DNA from 2 places in the Caldanaerovirga acetigignens genome. Region 2 is predicted to be linked to the other one. Evidence: riboswitches for the same ligand, from Rfam matches in the RefSeq annotation. Region 2 holds a riboswitch; the other holds the start of a gene.
The links. A riboswitch is a leader RNA that binds a small molecule or an ion and turns the genes downstream of it on or off. The one in region 2 is predicted to bind fluoride.
Positions count from the first base shown of each region.

Region 1: another riboswitch for fluoride. It lies ahead of BUB66_RS06870 (TetR/AcrR family transcriptional regulator); the one in region 2 lies ahead of BUB66_RS03315 (dynamin family protein).

Region 1 is NZ_FRCR01000007.1:87,968-93,721, forward strand. It holds gene BUB66_RS06865 (ABC transporter ATP-binding protein) at 1-328, opposite strand, end outside; gene BUB66_RS06870 (TetR/AcrR family transcriptional regulator) at 330-962, opposite strand; fluoride riboswitch at 1,267-1,332, opposite strand; gene phnD (phosphate/phosphite/phosphonate ABC transporter substrate-binding protein) at 1,462-3,237, opposite strand; gene BUB66_RS06880 (hypothetical protein) at 3,484-3,687, opposite strand; gene BUB66_RS12510 (hypothetical protein) at 3,720-3,899, opposite strand; gene BUB66_RS12140 (hypothetical protein) at 3,977-4,144, opposite strand; gene BUB66_RS06885 (PucR family transcriptional regulator ligand-binding domain-containing protein) at 4,190-4,420, opposite strand; gene BUB66_RS06890 (MutS-related protein) at 4,507-5,754, opposite strand, start outside.
Region 2 is NZ_FRCR01000003.1:117,639-131,880, reverse strand. It holds gene gap (type I glyceraldehyde-3-phosphate dehydrogenase) at 1-195, shown strand, start outside; gene BUB66_RS03365 (sugar-binding transcriptional regulator) at 245-1,285, shown strand; gene BUB66_RS03360 (phosphoglycerate kinase) at 1,278-2,462, shown strand; gene tpiA (triose-phosphate isomerase) at 2,477-3,238, shown strand; gene gpmI (2,3-bisphosphoglycerate-independent phosphoglycerate mutase) at 3,251-4,807, shown strand; gene eno (phosphopyruvate hydratase) at 4,812-6,101, shown strand; gene BUB66_RS03340 (DUF4342 domain-containing protein) at 6,193-6,621, shown strand; gene secG (preprotein translocase subunit SecG) at 6,787-6,996, shown strand; gene BUB66_RS03330 (sodium-translocating pyrophosphatase) at 7,019-9,025, shown strand; gene crcB (fluoride efflux transporter CrcB) at 9,122-9,526, shown strand; gene BUB66_RS03320 (DUF190 domain-containing protein) at 9,528-9,869, shown strand; fluoride riboswitch at 9,924-9,983, shown strand; gene BUB66_RS03315 (dynamin family protein) at 10,033-11,802, shown strand; gene BUB66_RS03310 (AAA family ATPase) at 11,813-12,748, shown strand; gene BUB66_RS03305 (DUF58 domain-containing protein) at 12,758-13,939, shown strand; gene BUB66_RS03300 (DUF4129 domain-containing protein) at 13,911-14,242, shown strand, end outside.

The DNA of each region.
Region 1 (5,754 bases), on a different contig from region 2:
CTTCGGTCGGCACGGTGAACATCCTTCTGTAAAATTCCAGGTTTTCTAAACCCGTCAACTTTTTATAAACATTGTGCTGTTCGAAGCATACCCCTATAATATTGAAAAATTTCTCGGTAGGTTTTTTAATGTTTATACCTGCAATGCTTGCTTCACCCTTTTGTAAAGGAAGAAGCCCGGTTAAAATTTTTTGCGTTGTAGATTTCCCTGCCCCGCTGGGCCCTAAAAATCCGAAAATCTCCCCCTTTTCAATTTCAAAATTTAAATCAAAAATCGCATAATGTTCGTCATTAGTATATGAAAAATAAAGATTTTTTACGGAAAGCATTTTAATTCCCCTTTCCTTTTGCTTTAATGCCATTTTCAATAATATAAAGCATCTTATCCACCAGGTTGTATATACCCATGAGGTCTTCACCTTCTCTCGTCTTTAGATAATACTCCGAAATATCAATGCTTAAAGAAGTAATAAGCATGGACACCAGATCCACATCAATGGCAGGATCTACCTCTCCTCTTTCAATTCCCTTCATCAAAAGGTATCTGAAAAAATCCCCGCTTTTTTTTCTCGAATCTTCCATTATTTCGTCAAATAACTCCCTATCCTTTTCTTTTAAAAATCTGGCCCCGATAGAAAAAATCCTGGGATTATCTTTTGCATACTTTATTCCAGCAATATAAAGCTCGCGTATGAGCTGAAAAATATTAAGCTTTTCAAAATCCTTCATAATATGCTGCATATACACCATCTTTTTTTGAGCACATATTTCAATAATGAATTTATACAGGTCTTTCTTATCCTCAAAATACTGATAAAAGCTCCCTTTAGCTATGCCCGCTTTCTCTACTATCCTGTTAACGCTCGCCTGTTTATAAGGATGCTTTGAAAATTCATCAATAGCCGCTTCTATAATTTTGTTTTTTTTATCCTCAGGCAGATTAAAAAAAGTTGACTTTGGCATTTAATACCTCCTTTAATCATTTTTATGACCAGATGGTCATAATATGTTTAAAAAAATATGACTAAAAAGTCATAATGACCTCTTGGTCATATTATACGGCAATGGAATATGTATGTCAATTTAATTTTTATAGAATGTTATGCTCCTGCATATATTTTTTGAGAACAGAAAATGACGTGGGCTCCCCAATTTGAGAAAGCTGTTATTTCTAATTCGCGTCTTTTTCTCCTTATCCATTTTAAACCCTCCTGGCAATTTTCTTTTAAAAAGTTTTTGCTGAAAATAAAAACTCCCCACAGTTATTTCACTGAGAGGAGTCATCAACCCTTTATACGGGCAGTTAATGGTGGACTCCATTACCTTTAATGTTCGACATCAAACGTGTATCAATTATTCATCGATCTAACTTTTACAATGTATTTTATCGCACAACGGATCATGTCAAGTCATATATTTCGATATCAGCTATAAATTAGTAAATTAGATATTTTGGAAAGTATCAGATCATAATTTGTTTAAATATATCGTACTTGGCCTCATCAGTAAAAATAAAATCTTCAATAGGTGATGCGTTCAAAATTTCTTTCCCAAATTGAGTGTTTTTTAAGTTTATGAACGATTTTTTTAACTGTTCTATAATTTCAGGAGGCAGGTCAGCTCTTGCAGCTATAACATCTTTTGGAATCGGTTCGGTTTTGGCAATAATTCTTAATTCAGTATCAACAGGAAATCCTTTTTGGCGCATCAGTTTCCACGCATCAGAGTAAGTAGCTCCTGCATCCACCGTCTGTGAGAGCACAGAATTTATCACTTTATCATGAGTACCAAGAAAAAGTGCCTCTAGATCACACTCTAAATCTATGCCTGCTTTTTTTAACAAATATCGTGGAAAAACATATCCCGAAGCAGATTTAGGATCTACGAAAGCAACTTTTTTCCCTCGCAATTCTTCAAGAGAAATAATCCCGCTTTTTTTATGAACAATAATATACCCCTCATAATAAGGAGTACCGTTTACGACGGGAGTGACAAGTGGAACGATCTTTCCTTGTTCCCTCGCATTTACAAAAGCTAAAGGAGAAAACCAGCCAATATCCGCTATGCCATCCAAAAGACATCTAGCCAGATCGGAATAATCAGAAGCAATAATTGTTCTAGCATTATATCCTATCTGCTTAACCACGCTTTCGATGATAGGCACATATAATTCCTTAACTTTTTGGGGCTCTACAAAAGGATTTACGCCAAAAATTAGCTCATCTTTGTTCTTATATTTAATAGAATATTTTTGTAATTCCGAGGCTTTATTGCTTACCAAATTAGCTAACGATAAAACCTCTTGATTACTTCTTTCTAACCCTTCAATTGTTTCCATAGCTTTATTCATTGATTGAGCATTTTCTTCTGTCCTCGTTGCGAGCTGTTCAATCACCCTAGCTACCTCTCGAATCGTTAATGTGTGATTGGAAATGAGCTCTGATAAATCATTTGTTATAACATTTATTTCCTGTAATTGTTTAATGATCTTTTCTAATGCTACAGTTGAATTATAAGTTATCTCTTCAACCCCGCTTATTCGGTGAACCCCTGAAGAAATAACATTACTTACTGTATTAAATCCCTGCTTCACTTCTATAATAGTATCCCTAACTTGTTGTGCAGCAGCCTTACTTTCCTTGGAAAGTTTATTAACTTCATCAGCTACAACTGCGAAACCCCGCCCAGCTCCACTAGCTCGCGCTGCTTCTATTGCAGCATTTAGCGCCACCAGATTAGTATGTTCTGCAATTTTTTTTATTCTATTCGCAAAAGACTCAATTTTTTCAGTTACACTATGAAGTTTTCCGATGACTTCTGCGGCATTAAGGACTTCACGTGAAATTTCTGTAAGCACACTCCCTGCTTTCAAAATTATCTCACGATTTTCGCTGGAAATTTTAACTAATTGTTCGGATTCCTTGCATGTTATTCTGGTTTTTAGATCAACCTCCTCAGCGTGCTGCAGTAATTCTTCTACCGACGAGCTACACTCTTCTAGGCCTGTAGCACTTTCAATGCTATTATTTGTTACTTCTCTCGACAAATTAACGAGCAACTTAAGTTTCGACGAGTTTTCGTCCATTTTCCACAATAGTTGTCTCGCTGAAAAAGATAATTTTTCTGCTATATCTAGTAAAAGCTGGGACTCCCCAATATTTGGCCTTTCACCCTGATTAGTCAACAATTTTACATCTTTTTCCTGTTCTTTCCTTAAAAAATTAAAAAAATATTTCACCCCTCATCTCCTCCTAATCATTTGCTAAAATAAAATAATCCCCCAGGCTGCTCTTATAAGAGCCATTTGCCCGGGGGTTCTCCTTTTCTCCACCCCTAACATTTCGTTCTAATTTTTTTGTCTATTTGAAATTATAAATCATAGATACTTCAGTGTCAAGAGAGATAGATTCATTGGATCGCGTCAAGTATTTTTAGGTTTTTATGCCCCACCATCACTCTATACAGGATATTTTTCGGAAGATAGTTATATGTCGTTCCCTGCATCCATCCTCACTATCAGAGGCTTATCCGTAACAGCTCTAGCATAGCGAATGCTCTCATCTATAAATTCAGGCGTGTTTTTCTGACAGTGTTGTTTTCCTTCACGCAGCTCGATGTTTACTCCATAACCTTCTTGACTCAGATATGCGATAATAGGAGAGTATCCTTCAAAACCTTTGTATGTCATTGGATACGCCTTCTTTTTTAGTCTTTGAGTTGTCATAATGGGGATACGTCGATATCCAAAGCTACGTAATCTTTATAGCAGGGTATAATCTTTACTCCCGCTTTCTTAAGCAAGAGCGCCGATTCTTCAAGTATGATGTTGTTCCATGTGCTGCCTGCCATATCAAACCTCTGACGCAGAGTTGGACTTGAAGGGACTTTTCTGATGCTCAAGGCGGATTTAAAAAATATGTCCCGGCGTAAAGGTTCAATGCTATCAAAGTCATTTTTTCCTTGACAGAGGAGGCCGATTATGATATTGCAACGTCACTGTTTTTTATGTCCGGTTCTGGCATTTTGGAGATTTTCGCATTGTTTAACCATCTTTTGAGGCCTATTTTATTGAGAAGGATTCCGACACAGGCGAGTCCGCTTACGGGAGTAAGAATTTCGTTTATCCTTACAATTTCAAATTTCATATTGCACCTCAGGGGTTATTTTTTCCTGTTGCGTTTTTTGTCCCCTTACGCACAATTCTTCTCGACCAAATCGTAGATGAAAGTTTTTTCCATTCCCGGATTGCTTAAAAAAACGTATGCAGCCATAAGCAAAAGTTCATTGCCTCTAATCCATTTGGCCGCATCATCCATGGTTAAAACAAAATCTACTCTCCTATCGAGACCTTTTTCACCCGCCACGACCTTTGCATTTTTCAATCCTCCTATTTGAAGAGCCTCCCGCACAGTTATACCCATTTCTCCATCTCCCGGTTTTTTCTATCTACTTTTTTTTATATATTGGCAGTATTTTTTCTAATTTGCCAAATACAATTTGCAATTTTTCAAATTAATTCGTTTTCACCTTCATTTTCACCGAATATTTTTTTATAAAGATCTCTGCTGAAACTTGTTTCTAAGGGTTTACCCTCTATTATTTTGTAGGTTCTCGTTCCGTCACTTTTTCTTTGTGCCCTTAGAAAAATTGCGTTTTTCAACTTTTTGTTGTAAAAACTGTTTGCAAATTCGTATAGATGAGTAACGAAGAAAACCTTTATTCTTTTTTCCAATAATGCACTAATTATTTCTTCTGCAATCTGTGAACCCTCTCTTTCGTTTGTAGCAGAAAAAGATTCATTTAAAAGTAGCATTGAATTTAAAGTTATATCGTCTACTATTTCGCTCATCCGAGCAAGTTCTTCATCGAGCTTTCCGCTTTTCATTGTTTCATCCTCTTTTCGCTTAAAGTGAGTAAAAAGCCCATCGAAGATATTACTTGAAAAAAATTCCGCAGGAACGAACATACCGCTTTGCATCATCAATTGTGCTAAACCTATGCTTCGTATAAATGTAGATTTTCCGCCCTGATTGGCACCAGTAATTATCACTAGGTCTTTATCGTCTAAATTCAGACTATTCCCAACGATTCTATGTTTCACAGTTAGCGCAAGACACACATCATATAATTCCTTAAATGATAATTTGCGTTCATCAGTATCCACGGGAACAGGGAATGACGTGGGCTCCCCAATTTGAGAAAGCTGTTCGTATAAATTCAAGCAGCCTATGTAGAAGGTTAATTCCGTTTTCAATACCTTAAAAAAGTTTAGGATGTGATCAACCGATTGTGCTAGGGCATTGGCTACCAGATTGATTCCTCTTTCTTTTAATTCGGAAATCGCCCTTGCGCCACTTTCATCGCGGCCGCTGATATAAAAGGTATAAACAGGTACCTTTTTGGCAAAAAATCGTTTTATTAAGCTCTGATTTTTCTCTTGCGATTTACGAAGAATGTAATTGATGCCTTTGTTGCCCTTTCCCAGCTCGGCGCTTATCAGCATTCCCTCGTCAAAGTTTAGCTCTCTCAGATGGTTTTGGGCCTCGGTAAAAAAATCGTCGTCAATTTCTTTTTTAAGCATTGCAAATAACGCTTTAAATCCCTCTGATTCGAACTTACTTTCGTTTTCTTCTGCTATAATTCTCAGCTTCCTCAGCATTTCCAAAAACATTTTCAAAACATCCTTTGACCTTTGCAGGATAAAGTCGGGATATTTGCTGAAAAGACCCCAATAGTTTTTTTTCTCATTTTCAAT
Region 2 (14,242 bases):
ATTCTGGGTTATACCGAGGAACCTTTGGTCTCCATGGACTTCAAAGGGTCAGAGCTTTCCTCAATAGTGGACGGACTTTCCACCATGGTGATGGAAGGCGATTTGGTAAAGGTAGTAGCCTGGTACGACAACGAATGGGGTTATTCCTGCCGTGTGATGGATTTAGTGAAATATATAGCGGAGAAGGGACTATAAAGCAAAATAGCCCTTTTGGGCTATTTTGCTTAAAAGGAGACCGCATTGAATGGAAGAAATTGCAAACCTCCTTAAAAAGATTGCTCCAGAGATGGCACATGTAGTTGAGCAGAGATTTGAGATTCTAAAAAATATTTATTACAATCAGCCGATAGGCCGAAGAGCTCTTTCCTCTGTAATGTCCCTTTCGGAAAGGTCCCTGAGGACGGAGGTTAAGCGATTAGAAGAATTGGGTTTGCTAGAAATTGAACCGAAAGGGATGAAGGTTTCAAGAGAAGGAGAGGCACTTATAAATTGCCTTGAGAATTTCGTATACTTTATGAAAGGATTAAACTTTATTGCCGATAGGATTAAAGAAAGATTTGGATGCGAAGAGGTGATAATTGCACCGGGCGATTCGGATGTAGATGAGACTGTCAAAAATCTTATGGGAAAAGAGGCTGCCTCTTATCTGAAGTCTTTTTTGAAAAACGGGGATATCGTGGCTGTAACTGGTGGAACCACTATGGCTCAAGTACCCAAAGGCATGCCCCGACTTGAGGGATTTGAGGATGTGGTAGTAGTTGCAGCAAGAGGTGGTCTTGGTGAAAAAGTAGAAATTCAGGCCAATACCATAGCAGCGGAGTTGGCAGAACGGCTGGGGGCTCGATACAGGTTGCTTTATGTCCCGGATAACCTGGGACCTGAAGCGATGGAGTCCATAACCAGCGAACCGCGCATAAGAGAAGTGTTATCTCTAATTAAAAATGCCGATGTTGTGATTCACGGCATCGGAAGGGCTGAAGAAATGGCTCGAAGGCGAGGTCTTGATGAAAGTATCATAGAGGAAATTTTAAAAAAAGGAGCTGTTGCAGAAGCTTTCGGATATTACTTTGACAGTGAAGGAAGGGTAGTATTTACCACAACTAGCGCAGGGCTCAGCATTGCGGATTTAAAAAATGTACGAAAAGTAATATCGGTGGCGGGAGGTGCAAAAAAAGCACCAGCCATAAGGGCTTTTTTAAAATATCACTGTCCGACAGCTCTCATTACCGACGAGGGAGCTGCGAGAAAACTTATAGAGTTGGAAGGGGGAAGTCTAGGTGAATAAAAAGACCGTTGAAGATTTTGACGTCAACGGCAAAAGGGTTCTGGTGAGGGTAGACTTTAACGTTCCAATGGACGAAAAGGGAAATATCACAGACGATACCCGAATAAGAGCAACGTTGCCCACCATCCAGTACCTTATTAAAAATGGTGCGAAAGTTATACTGGCATCCCATTTGGGAAGGCCCAAGGGAAAGAAAAACCCCAAGTACAGCCTGGCGCCCGTGGCGAGAAAACTTTCAGAGCTTTTGGGAAAAAATGTCGTTATGGCCGGGGATTGCATAGGTGAAGAGGTGGAAAAAGCCGTAGCTTCTATGAAACCCGGAGACGTAATGCTTCTTGAAAACGTCCGGTTTTATGCACAAGAGGAGGCCAACGACAGGGAATTTGCAGAAAAACTTGCAAGGCTTGCCGACATATATATAAATGATGCTTTTGGCACAGCCCACAGGGCTCACGCCTCTACGGCAGGAGTAGCTGAGTTTTTGCCTGCGGGTGCGGGGTTTTTGATGAAAAAGGAAATAGAAATTATGGGTAAGGCCCTTGAAGCACCAGAAAGGCCGTTTGTTGCAATTTTGGGTGGAGCAAAAGTAAGCGATAAGATAGGCGTCATAAGGAATCTCTTAAGCAAAGTGGACTATCTACTAATAGGCGGAGGGATGGCTTTTACCTTCCTGAAAGGATTGGGGTATAATATCGGCAGGTCCCTCCTTGAAGAGGACAAAATAGAACTCGCGAAGGACCTTTTAAAAGAAGCTGAAGAAAAAGGAGTAAAAGCTCTGCTGCCGGATGACGTGGTGGTGGCTCCTGAAGTGAAAGAAGGAGTTGAATACAGGACGGTCCCTGTAAGCCAAATACCCGATGACATGATAGGCGTAGATATTGGTGAAGTAACTCGCGACAAGTTTGCAAAAGTGATAAAAGAGGCAAAAACTGTAGTGTGGAATGGACCGATGGGCGTTTTCGAAATAAAGGATTTTGCGAAAGGTACCCTTGCCGTGGCAAAAGCTATGGCGGAATCCGGCGCTGTAACTATCGTCGGCGGAGGAGATTCGGCGGCTGCGGTGGAGCAGTTAGGCTTTGCCGATGCTATGACTCACATATCGACAGGCGGCGGAGCTTCGCTGGAGTTTTTGGAAGGAAAGGAATTGCCGGGAGTTGCAGTTTTAAATGACAAATGATAGGAGTGAAGGGCATGTCGAGGACTCCGCTTTTTGCAGGCAACTGGAAAATGCATAAGAACGTAAAGGAAACGTTGGAGTTTCTTGAAGACTTTCTCCCCCTTGCAAAAGATATTCCCTCAGAAATAGAAATAGCTATATTCCCTCCTTTTACCAGCCTTTATGCAGCTTTTGAAAAACTCAAAGGAAGCGCTATAAAGTTGGGGGCGCAAAACATGCACTGGGAGGACAAGGGCGCTTTTACAGGCGAAATTTCTCCTCCCATGCTGAAAGAAATCCCTTGCGATTACGTGATAATAGGCCACTCTGAGCGCCGCCAATATTTTGCAGAGACCGACGATACTGTAAACAAGAAGGTAAAATCGGCGGTAAAGTATGGGATAGTCCCTATTATCTGCGTAGGGGAGAGTTTGGAACAAAGGGAAAAAGGCGAGACCCTTTCTGTTGTTTTAAGTCAGGTGGAAAAAGCGATTTGGGAAGTCCAAATTGAAGATGGAGGCAAGTTGATTTTTGCCTACGAGCCCATCTGGGCCATAGGCACGGGAAAAGTAGCCCTGCCTTCCGATGCTCAGGAGGTTATAGGGGCTATAAGGGAAAAGCTCTGTAAACTTTACGGCAACGTTGCACAGGATATCCGCATACTTTACGGCGGAAGTGTAAAACCGGACAATATTAAGGACCTAATGGCTCAGCCGGATATAGATGGAGCTCTGGTAGGTGGTGCAAGCCTTGATGCAAAGGCTTTTTACCAAATAGCTACATACAATCGCGGTTAGGAGTTGAACAAAGTGGCGAAAAAACCTCTTGTACTCATAATATTGGACGGGTGGGGCATAAATGAAAATGTACAGGGTAACGCAATTTTAAACGCCCGCACCCCCAATTTCGACCGACTTTTAAGGCATTTTCCGAACACCGTGTTGGAATCTAGCGGCCTTGCGGTGGGACTGCCCGAAGGCCAGATGGGAAACTCCGAAGTGGGACATTTAAACCTCGGAGCGGGGCGCATAGTGTATCAGGAGTTTACCCGAATAAGCGAAGACATAAAAAGCGGTAGATTCTTCGAAAACGAAAAACTCGTAAATGCCGTAAGGCAGGCACGCGAAGCCGGCAAGGCTTTACACCTAATGGGTCTTTTGTCCGATGGTGGGGTCCACAGCCACATAGACCATCTCATAGCCCTTTTGGAACTTTGCCGCAGGAAAGACATGAAAAGGGTCTACGTCCACGCCTTCCTCGACGGGAGGGACGTTCCACCTGCTAATGCGGCCATTTACATCGAAAGACTCGAAAACGAAATGTCGAAAATTGGTATTGGCAAAATAGCTACGATTGCTGGAAGGTATTACGCTATGGATAGGGACCGCCGATGGGAAAGAACCGAGAAAGCTTATAACGCTATGGTTTTGGGGGAAGGGCTCAAGGCAAGAAGTGCAATGGAAGCTCTACAAGAAGCCTATAAAAGGGGCGAGACCGACGAGTTTGTAATTCCTACGGTTATCGTCGATGGAAGCGGTAAACCTATTGCGACAGTGGAAGAAGGGGATTCCATAATATTTTTCAACTTCAGGCCGGATAGGGCGCGGCAACTGACGTATGCTTTTTGTGAAGAGGACTTTCAGGGGTTCGCAAGGAAAAGGGGATTTTTCTTTGTCAATTTCGTATGCATGACGCAGTACGATGCAAAAGTTAAAAATGCAAAGGTCGCTTATGAACCCTTGTCGATGAATAACATTTTTGCCGAAGTCATATCTAAAGAGGGATTAAAGCAGCTTCGTATAGCAGAGACAGAAAAGTACGCCCACGTGACGTTCTTTTTTAACGGTGGGATAGAAAAGCCATTCCCCGGCGAAGAGAGGATATTGATACCTTCTCCGAAAGTTGCCACCTACGACTTAAAGCCGGAAATGAGCGCTTATGAAGTGACGGATACGGTTATAAATAAGATAAACGAAGACGTATACGATGTAATCATAATGAACTATGCAAATCCAGACATGGTAGGCCACACGGGCGTTTACGAAGCCGCGGTTAAAGCTATAGAGGCGGTGGACCAGTGTATGGGACGGGTGGTGGATGCCGTTATCAGAAAGAACGGGACGGTCATAATCACCGCGGACCACGGCAATGCGGAAAAAATGGTGGACTACGAGACGGGCGAAGCGCATACGGCTCATACCAGCGACCCTGTGCCTTTCATCCTGGTGAGCGACAGGAAATACAGGCTCCGGCCGGGGATATTGGCTGATGTGGCGCCGACCATGTTGGAGCTATTGGGGATAGAAAAACCAGAGGAAATGACAGGAAGCTCTCTAATAGAAAAAAATTATAAAACGGAGGAGTGATTTTATGTCAATAATTGCCAATGTATTTGCAAGGGAAATTTTGGACTCTCGAGGAAATCCCACAGTAGAAGTAGAGGTCATCCTCGAAGACGGCACATTGGGAAGGGCTGCAGTACCTTCGGGAGCTTCTACGGGGCAGTTTGAGGCTGTGGAACTGAGGGACAATGACCCGAAAAGGTTCAAAGGAAAAGGTGTTTTGAAAGCTGTAGAAAATGTAAACGAGATAATAGCGCCAGAACTTGAAGGAATGGATGCCCTCGATCAAGTGGCGATAGATGAATTTCTGATAGAGCTAGACGGCACAAAAAATAAGTCAAAGTTAGGGGCTAACGCCATCTTAGGAGTTTCTCTGGCTGTTGCAAAAGCGGCTGCAAACTACCTCGGTATACCTCTTTACCGCTATATTGGAGGAACGAATGCGAAGACGCTTCCCATTCCTATGATGAATATCTTAAACGGGGGAAAACATGCAGATAATAATGTGGACCTTCAGGAATTTATGATAATGCCGGTAGGGGCTGAAAATTTTGCACATGCCCTTAGAATGGGCGCGGAGACATTCCACACTTTGAAGAAAGTCCTTTCAGAAAAAGGGCTAAGCACTACTGTAGGCGATGAAGGTGGATTTGCGCCGGACCTTTCCTCCAATGAAGATGCTATAAAATATATAATTGAGGCTATCGAAAAGGCCGGCTATACACCCGGAAAGGATATTTATATTGCTTTAGATCCAGCAGCTTCTGAGTTCTTTTCAGATGGAAAGTACAAGTTGAGTGGTGAGGGTTTAGAGTTATCACCTGCTGAAATGGTAGATTATTATGTAAGGCTAGTTGAAAAATATCCAATCATATCCATTGAGGATGGTATGGCAGAAGATGATTGGGAGGGGTGGAAGCTCCTTACCCAGGCGATTGGTAAGAAAATCCAGTTAGTTGGAGATGACCTTTTTGTCACCAATACTGAAAGGCTTTCAAAAGGAATAGAACTGGGAGTGGCCAACTCTATTTTGATTAAGCTCAACCAAATAGGCACTCTCACCGAAACCTTGGATGCCATTAAGATGGCCGAAAGGGCAGGGTATACCGCCGTAGTCTCTCACAGGTCTGGTGAAACGGAGGACACTACAATTGCGGATTTGGTGGTAGGAGTCAACGCTGGTATGATAAAGACGGGAGCTCCTTCCAGAACGGATAGAGTTGCAAAATACAACCAGCTTCTAAGAATAGAAGAGGAACTGGACGCGGCGGCACAATACCCTGGAATTGCAGCCTTCTACAATATAAAGAAAAAATAAACGAGCTCCCCTTCTAGGGGGGCTTTTTATACCTTTTTATTGCATAAATGGCCTTTTGTGAGGTAGAATAAATGTGAAGGAGGTCGAAAAAATGGAAATAAATCTAGAAAAAATTGACTTATTGAGGGAAAGGACGGGCTGCAGTTACCGCAAAGCTAAGGAAGCTTTGGAAGCTGCTGGCGGCGATGTGGTTAAAGCATTGATAATTTTAGAGGAAGAAGGGGAAAAGGATTTTTTAAAGTTTGGCAACCTTAGCGCTAAGGGGAATAAACTTTTGGAAAAAATTAAGGAACTGATACGAAAGGGAAATGTGACCCGTTTGAGAATAAAACACGGCGACATGGTACTGCTTGAGATTCCAGTAACCGTTGGTGCTATTGGTGCTATATTGGCTCCTTATCTTGCCGCCATAGGAGTGATAGCGGCATTGGTTACTCGCTGTACCATTCAGATTGAAAAAGAAAACGGGGAAAAAGAGGAAATCGTCTTCGAAAACAAGTCTACTGCGGACAAAGAATAGTGATTAATATTTTTGCAGGCCCTTTTTATAGTGAAGGGTTTTCTTTATTTGCCTTTTCATAAGACGGCTGGCAATATTGAGTTTTTAGGCATATTGTGATAAAATTACATTCGTTAATTGAAAAAGGGGGTGCAGGAGGTGCAGGCTTTTCGCATCGTTTTTTCAATGATATACGTTCTTATTTGCATAGGACTTATAGCTACAGTCCTTTTGCAATCAGGGAAGAGTACCGGCCTTTCAGGAACTATTTCAGGTGGAGCGGAGGTTTTTTTCGGGAAGAAAAAGGGTATTGATGACAAATTGGCAAAGTTTACGGAAATTTTAGCAGTAGCTTTCCTTGGACTATCCATCTTAATGATGGTAGTTTTAAAATAACAGACTTTGTGGGGGGAGACTGATGGAAAATTTAATAGTACTTGCGCCCCTTGCGGGATTGCTTGCGCTGTTATTCGCCTACCTGCTTGCTATTAGAATCATCAAAAGTCCAGCAGGTACCGCAAAAATGAGGGAAATATCTGACGCGATTCATGAAGGCGCCATGGCTTTTCTATTCAGAGAATACCGGACTTTAGTGATTTTTGTATTAGTTATGTTCCTTATAATTGGCTTTTTTATAAACTGGCAGACTGCCATAAGCTACATAACCGGTTCAGTGGCATCGGTTCTTGCGGGGTTTATAGGAATGAACGTGGCAACTAGGGCTAATGTGAGGACGGCAGATGCCGCGCGGGAGGGAATGAATAAGGCCCTTTCTATAGCATTTTCGGGCGGCGCGGTTATGGGAATGTCGGTCGTTGGATTGGGAATATTGGGACTTGGGATACTTTACTTTGTTTTCGGAGACCCGTCGAATGTAAAGAGCTTCGACGTGATAAACGGCTTTGCCTTAGGGGCGAGTTCTATTGCCCTATTTGCCAGGGTCGGAGGAGGAATTTACACCAAAGCTGCAGATGTCGGGGCAGACCTGGTAGGAAAGGTTGAGGCAGGCATCCCTGAAGATGACCCGAGAAATCCCGCGGTAATAGCGGACAACGTAGGTGACAACGTAGGAGATGTAGCAGGTATGGGAGCCGACCTTTTCGAGTCGTACGTAGGCTCGATAGTATCCGGTATGGCAATCGGCGCCGTGGCCGTTAGCACCGTTACAGGACAGCCTTACGGTATAAAGGGCATAATTTTCCCAATGCTGGTGGCGGCGGCCGGCGTACTTAGCTCTATAATAGGGACGATGTTCGTAAGAACAGGAGAAGGAGCCGACCCGCAAAAGGCTTTAAGGAACGGTACCTTTGCCAGCGGCATACTTGTGATTGTGGCAACTTTATTGCTGAGCGTTTATTTCTTAAACGAAATTAATGCCTTTTATGCTGTGGCTTCTGGTATTATAGTTGGTATTATCATTGGAATGCTCACCGAGTACTATACTTCTTCGAGTTATAACCCAGTTAAAGAGATAGCCAAAGCTTCTCAAACTGGCCCTGCTACCAACATTATAACTGGATTGGCTGTAGGAATGAAAAGCACCGGCCTTCCTGTGTTATTTATTGCGCTGGCGGTTATAATATCTTATAAATTTGCTGGGCTTTACGGCATAGCACTGGCGGCCATAGGTATGCTGTCTACCACGGGAATGACTGTAGCTGTTGATGCTTACGGTCCCATAGCCGATAACGCTGGCGGTATTGCGGAAATGGCCGAGCTCGACCCATCGGTCAGAAAGATAACCGACAAATTGGATGCAGTAGGTAACACGACGGCGGCTATGGGGAAAGGGTTTGCCATCGGTTCGGCGGCGCTGACGGCGCTGGCTCTATTTTCAGCGTACACCACGGCAGCAGGATTAACTGAGGGGATAAACCTCCTTCGGGCAGATGTTATAGTTGGGCTTTTCATAGGAGGCATGTTGCCGTATCTGTTTTCTGCCATGACCATGGAGGCGGTAGGTAAGGCTGCTTATCAGATGATAGAAGAGGTACGCCGGCAGTTCAGGGAAATCCCGGGCATAATGGAAGAAAAGGCCAAGCCTGAATACGCAAGGTGTGTGGACATAAGCACGCAGGCGGCCCTCAGGGAAATGATAATTCCGGGTCTCATGGCTGTTGCCGCACCTTTAGCGGTAGGTTTCATTTTCGGCAAAGAGGCGTTAGGGGGGCTCCTTGCGGGTGCCCTGGTTACCGGCGTTATGATTGCGATTCAGATGGCTAACTCCGGCGGTGCCTGGGACAACGCTAAAAAGTATATAGAAGAAGGAAATTACGGCGGAAAGGGCACGCCGACTCATGCAGCAGCCGTAGTAGGAGATACGGTGGGAGATCCGTTCAAAGATACCGCTGGACCTTCTCTGAATATATTGATAAAACTCATGACCATTGTATCTCTGGTGTTCGCACCGCTTTTCATGAAGTAAGAGGAAGAAGACTCCTGCTGGGGATTTCGCTCCACAGGAGTCTTTGTGATATCTGCAAAAAAAGACGAAGTAGAAGTTGGAAAGGAGTCGACTTAATTGGAAAAAAAGCTCATCTACTTATATATATCAATAGGAGGAGCTCTTGGTGCCTTAGCCCGGTATATTCTATCAGCGTGGCTTAACGATAAAATTACCACGGACATTCCTTTCGGAACTTTATTCATAAATTTGACCGGCTCGTTTTTACTTGGATTGTTGTATTCTCTTTCAATGAATTTTATTGTCTCTGAGAACATTATTAAGTTTTTTATAATGATAGGTTTTTTGGGCGCATTTACGACCTTTTCAACATTTTCTCTAGAGACCCTGATTATGTTGTATGAAGGCAGTTTGAAAGGTGCATTGATTAATGTAGTGAGCAATGTGCTGGGAGGGCTAGTAGCGACCTTTTTGGGAATAAATTTAATTAATTTGATAGCCGGTGTGAAGGGATTGGTGTGAAATGGATGTAATAGGACCGGCAAAACGAGTGAGGATATATATAGGCGAGAATGACAAATATGCGGGAAAGCCGCTATATCATGCGATTGTTCTAAAAGCTAGAGAAATGGGTATGGCTGGTGCCACTGTCGTTAGGGGTATAGAGGGTTTTGGGGCAAAAAGTCGCATTCATTCAGCACGGGTATTGGTTTTATCCAGCGACCTTCCGATCATAGTGGATATTGTAGATAAGGAAGAAAGAATAGAAAGATTCATCTCACATATAAAAGAAATTGTAAAAGAGGGATTGATAACGGTTGAAGACGTGGAGGTAATAAAATACTCGGATAAAGATCATAAATGAGGTGTTTCGATATTGTTGCCCTGAATCGGAAAAAGATATATAATATATAATAGCAAGTTAATAGGTGATGGAGCTCACCGTAACTGCCTTCAGGCTAATAGCTCCTACAATATCATGAGATATTGTAGGAGCTTTTTACGTTTCAAAGAGAGGTGAGAAAGAAGTGCTAGATTTCGAAAAAACGAAAGAACAGTTGATCCAATGCTTAAAAGAGGCAAAAAAGATAACCGATTATAAAAAAGACGAAACGATAACCGCAGATATAGATTATGAATTAGATAAACTTTTGAAAAATAGGTTTAACTTGGCAGTTGTGGGCCAATTTAAACGAGGGAAATCCACATTTATTAATGCAGTGCTGGGAGAAAAAGTAGTACCAACCGCAGTTGTGCCGCTTACTTCTGTAGTTACTGTAATAAAATACGGCCCCACGCTGAAAGTGACGGTTAATTTTTTGGACGGTTCTGAGGAAGAAATAAATGTTAAAGAATTGGACAAGTACGCAACCGAAAAGGGTAACCCGGGCAATGAAAAGAAAGTAAAGGAGATAGTGGTAGAATATCCATCGGAGTTTCTCAAAAAAGGCGTAATTTTGATAGATACACCGGGTGTCGGATCTGTCTACCAGCACAACACCGATACGACGTATCATTTTCTACCAAAACTCGATGCAGCCATATTCCTTTTTACCATAGATTCTCCTGTTTCCCAAAATGAATACGAATTTCTAAAAGACGTGAAGGAGCATGCCGTTAGGATTTTTTTTGTGCTGAACAAGATAGATTACACTGAAGAAAATGATGTGAAAGAGGCCCTTGATTTTGCTCGTGGTATTTTAAAAGAGAAGTTGGGCTACGAAGAAATCAAAATTTTTCCCCTTTCCGCCAAAATGGCGCTGGAAGCAAAGGAGACGCACGATGAGGATAGGTTAAGGCTCAGCGGATTGCCGGAGTTTTTGTCAATGCTAGATGAATTCATAACTAAGGAAAAAGGCAAGGCCCTCTTGCTTTCAAGCTGCAACAATGCGCTGAGATTTACATCAATGTTGAGGTTTGATATTGAACTAGAAGCAAGTGCAATAAAGACTCCTCTAGAGGACCTGGAAAAAAATATAGAGGTTCTAAGAAAGAAAATAGAGGAAATAGAGGATGAGAAAAAGGATGTAGTGCTTATTTTTGAAGGGGAAAGCAGGGAGCTGCTTGCCCAATTCAACGCTGAGTATGAAAAATTCAAGAATTCCGAATACAGGAAGCTGGAAGCCGCCCTGGAGGAGTATTTCAAAAGCAACGCAGCTTTGCCGTTAAAAGAGTTAATAGAAAAGACCAGAGAATATATAACCGGGAAGACCCTTGAGGCCATAGATTCATGGAAGGAAGAGGAACTTAAACGCCTGGCCGAGGCGTCTGCAAGAATAACGGGAAGGCTTGGAGAAAAGGTGGAAAAGATTATTATGGAACTCAAGCAATTGACGGCCAACATGTTTCATATAAAGTTTGAGAGCTTTACGAGAATAGAGAATTTTAAAGAAGCGGGATATTTTTACTACAATATGGAACCGGAAAAGAATTATCTTTTGCCTACGCCGTTATCAATCGCTCCGTTTCTCCCCGGTTTTATTGCCCGAAAAATGGCCCTCAACAGTTTGAAAAACTGGCTTCAGCAGCAATTTGATAGGCAGTGCGGCCGGGTGAGGTACGACATCGCCCAAAGAATGGAAAAAACCTTCAAGGAGTATTATAATTATCTTGAAGGTAAAATTGCAGAAACCGCCGGTGTTATAATGGAATCGGTAAGAGAGGCTGTGGAGCTTAAAAAGTCCGGAGAAGACCGCATAAAGGGCAGGCTGAAAGAACTGGAAGCCTTTTTAGAAAGGCTGAATGAAATCGAAGGTAAGATAAAAGAATTGAAAGACCACCTGGAAAGGGTTGCGTAAAATGGATGGGATTGAGTTTTCCCGCAGGATATTTACTGTCGTGGATAACATTGGAAAAGTAATTGTAGGCAAAACTCAGGTTATCGAATTGGTGCTAACGGCGCTTATAGCCGGCGGTCATGTGCTGCTGGAGGATGTGCCGGGAGTGGGCAAAACTCTGATGGCCAAAGCTCTGGCCAGGTCATTAAACCTGGAATTCGGAAGGATTCAGTTTACTCCTGACCTTTTGCCGGCGGATGTGTTAGGGATAAGTATCTACAGTCAGAAGACCGGAGAGTTTGTGTTCAACCCCGGGCCAATAATGACAAATGTTCTCCTTGCCGACGAAATAAACAGGGCAACTCCCAGGACCCAGTCCAGCCTTCTCGAAGCTATGGAGGAAAGGCAGTTCACCGTAGACGGGGTCACCAGGCGGCTAAAAGAGCCTTTTCTGGTGCTTGCGACTCAAAATCCCGTGGAAATGGAAGGCACCTTTCCCCTGCCCGAAGCCCAATTGGACAGGTTTTTGATGAGGTTAAGACTGGGTTATCCGGAGTTGGAGGAAGAAAGGTCCATACTTCATCGTTTTGGAGCGGGAAATCCTTTAGAAGAAATAAAACCCGTTTTAAATGCCGAAGATATACTCGCGATGCGGGAGCAGGCAAAAGGCGTCAACGTAGATGAAAGCGTAGAGTACTATATGCTAACCGTTATTAGGGAGACGAGAAACCATCCTGCGGTAAAACTGGGAGCCAGCCCCAGGGCTTCACTGCTGCTTTATAAATGCGCTAAGGCCTTTGCGGCAATAAAAGGCAGAGATTACGTGATACCCGATGATATTAAACATCTGGCCGTGCCGGTGCTGAGTCACAGGTTACTCCTCAGCCATGAGAACCTGCTTAGAGATTACAAGCCCGAGGATGTAATAGCCGAAATCCTCGAGAAAACGGCGGTCCCTGTTGAATAAATACCGGGGATGGAAAAAACTATGCATGTATTGGTGTTTGTGGCAGCCGTGGCCGCGGTTCTTGGGATATCGTATTTGTGGAGTATATTGAGTGTTAAAGGGTTAGAATTCAGTCACCGCTTTGAAAAAGATCGGGTGTTTTTCGGCGATACTGTAAATTATATACAGGAGATAACAAATGCCAAAATCCTTCCGCTTGCCTGGATAAGAGTAGATACCGAGGTGCCGGCGGCGGTTGAATTTTTAAAGGGGAATCTCGTCCCTCACCACAGGGCTGATAAGAAAATCTTAAGCGGTTTATATTCACTATTATGGTACCAGAAAATAAGAAGAAAATACCCGGTTTATTGTAAAAGCCGCGGGATTTTCGCCTTTGGACCTGGGATTTTGAGTACAGGAGACGTATTCGGCTTCTTTGAAAAAGAAAAGCCCATGGGTTCCACTGCCAGTCTGATAGTGTATCCTCGGATAGTCGATATTATTGTAGCAGAAGGCAAACCGGACATAACCCTTTCGGGTGTCATCGGCCGCAAAACGCTTTTAACGGATCCTTTTTGCTTTACCGGCACAAGAGACTATGTTCCGGGAGATTTGCTAAAATGTGTGGACTGGAAATCCACGGCCAAACTTGACAGGCTCAGGGTAAAGGTTTACGACTCCAGCTTTACAAAACGGATTTCCATCCTGCTTGATGTAAACACATTCGAAATTGCCTGGGAAGGAATCGATCCTGAGCTGTCGGAATTCCTTGTAATACTGGCGGCGTCGGTTGCAAAGAAAGCCTTGGATCAGGGCTTTGAAGTGATGCTTGCCAGCAACGGAAGGATGGCTTCCCCTGAGAAGGATACCGATTTAATAACATTGATACCTTACGGTTCGGGTTCGATGCACCTGAGGAATATCCTGGAATGCCTTGCTCGCCTTTCAAATTACAGCATATTTGAAATTAAAGAAATATTGCCAAGAACTCTGGGGATGTTAAAAAAAGGCAGCAAAGTTATATACATAACCGGCATCTGGGGTAAAAACACCGAAAAGGTCGTTAAATTGCTGCAGAAAATGGGGATGGATGTGGTTTTAATTCTTGCGGGAAAAAAGAATGCTAAACTAAAAGGGCCTGAAGGTGTCCTCACGTATCACGCTCTCGGGGAGGAAGCATGGCGTGAAATTTCCCTTATCAAATTGGTTTAGAGCGTTAAAAATCATACTTTTTTCCGGTGTCAACTATTTATTCGCCCTCATCGTGCTTTCGGTAATCGGACAATACGCTCCTGAAGGCGTACTTTTGCCGGCTTATAATGTTTTATTGTGGCTTTTAGCCGGGCTTATTTTTAATACCGCTTATTACAGATTTGAAAGCCTTAGAAAATTGCTTTTCATCTCAGTTTTAGTTTTAATAACAGTCTTGAAAATCGGCTCCGGTTATTACGAACTGGCTATCGCTTTTTTTTGCTTTATCCTAGGAGTGTGGCAGGGCAGTTGGGTACTGAGCCA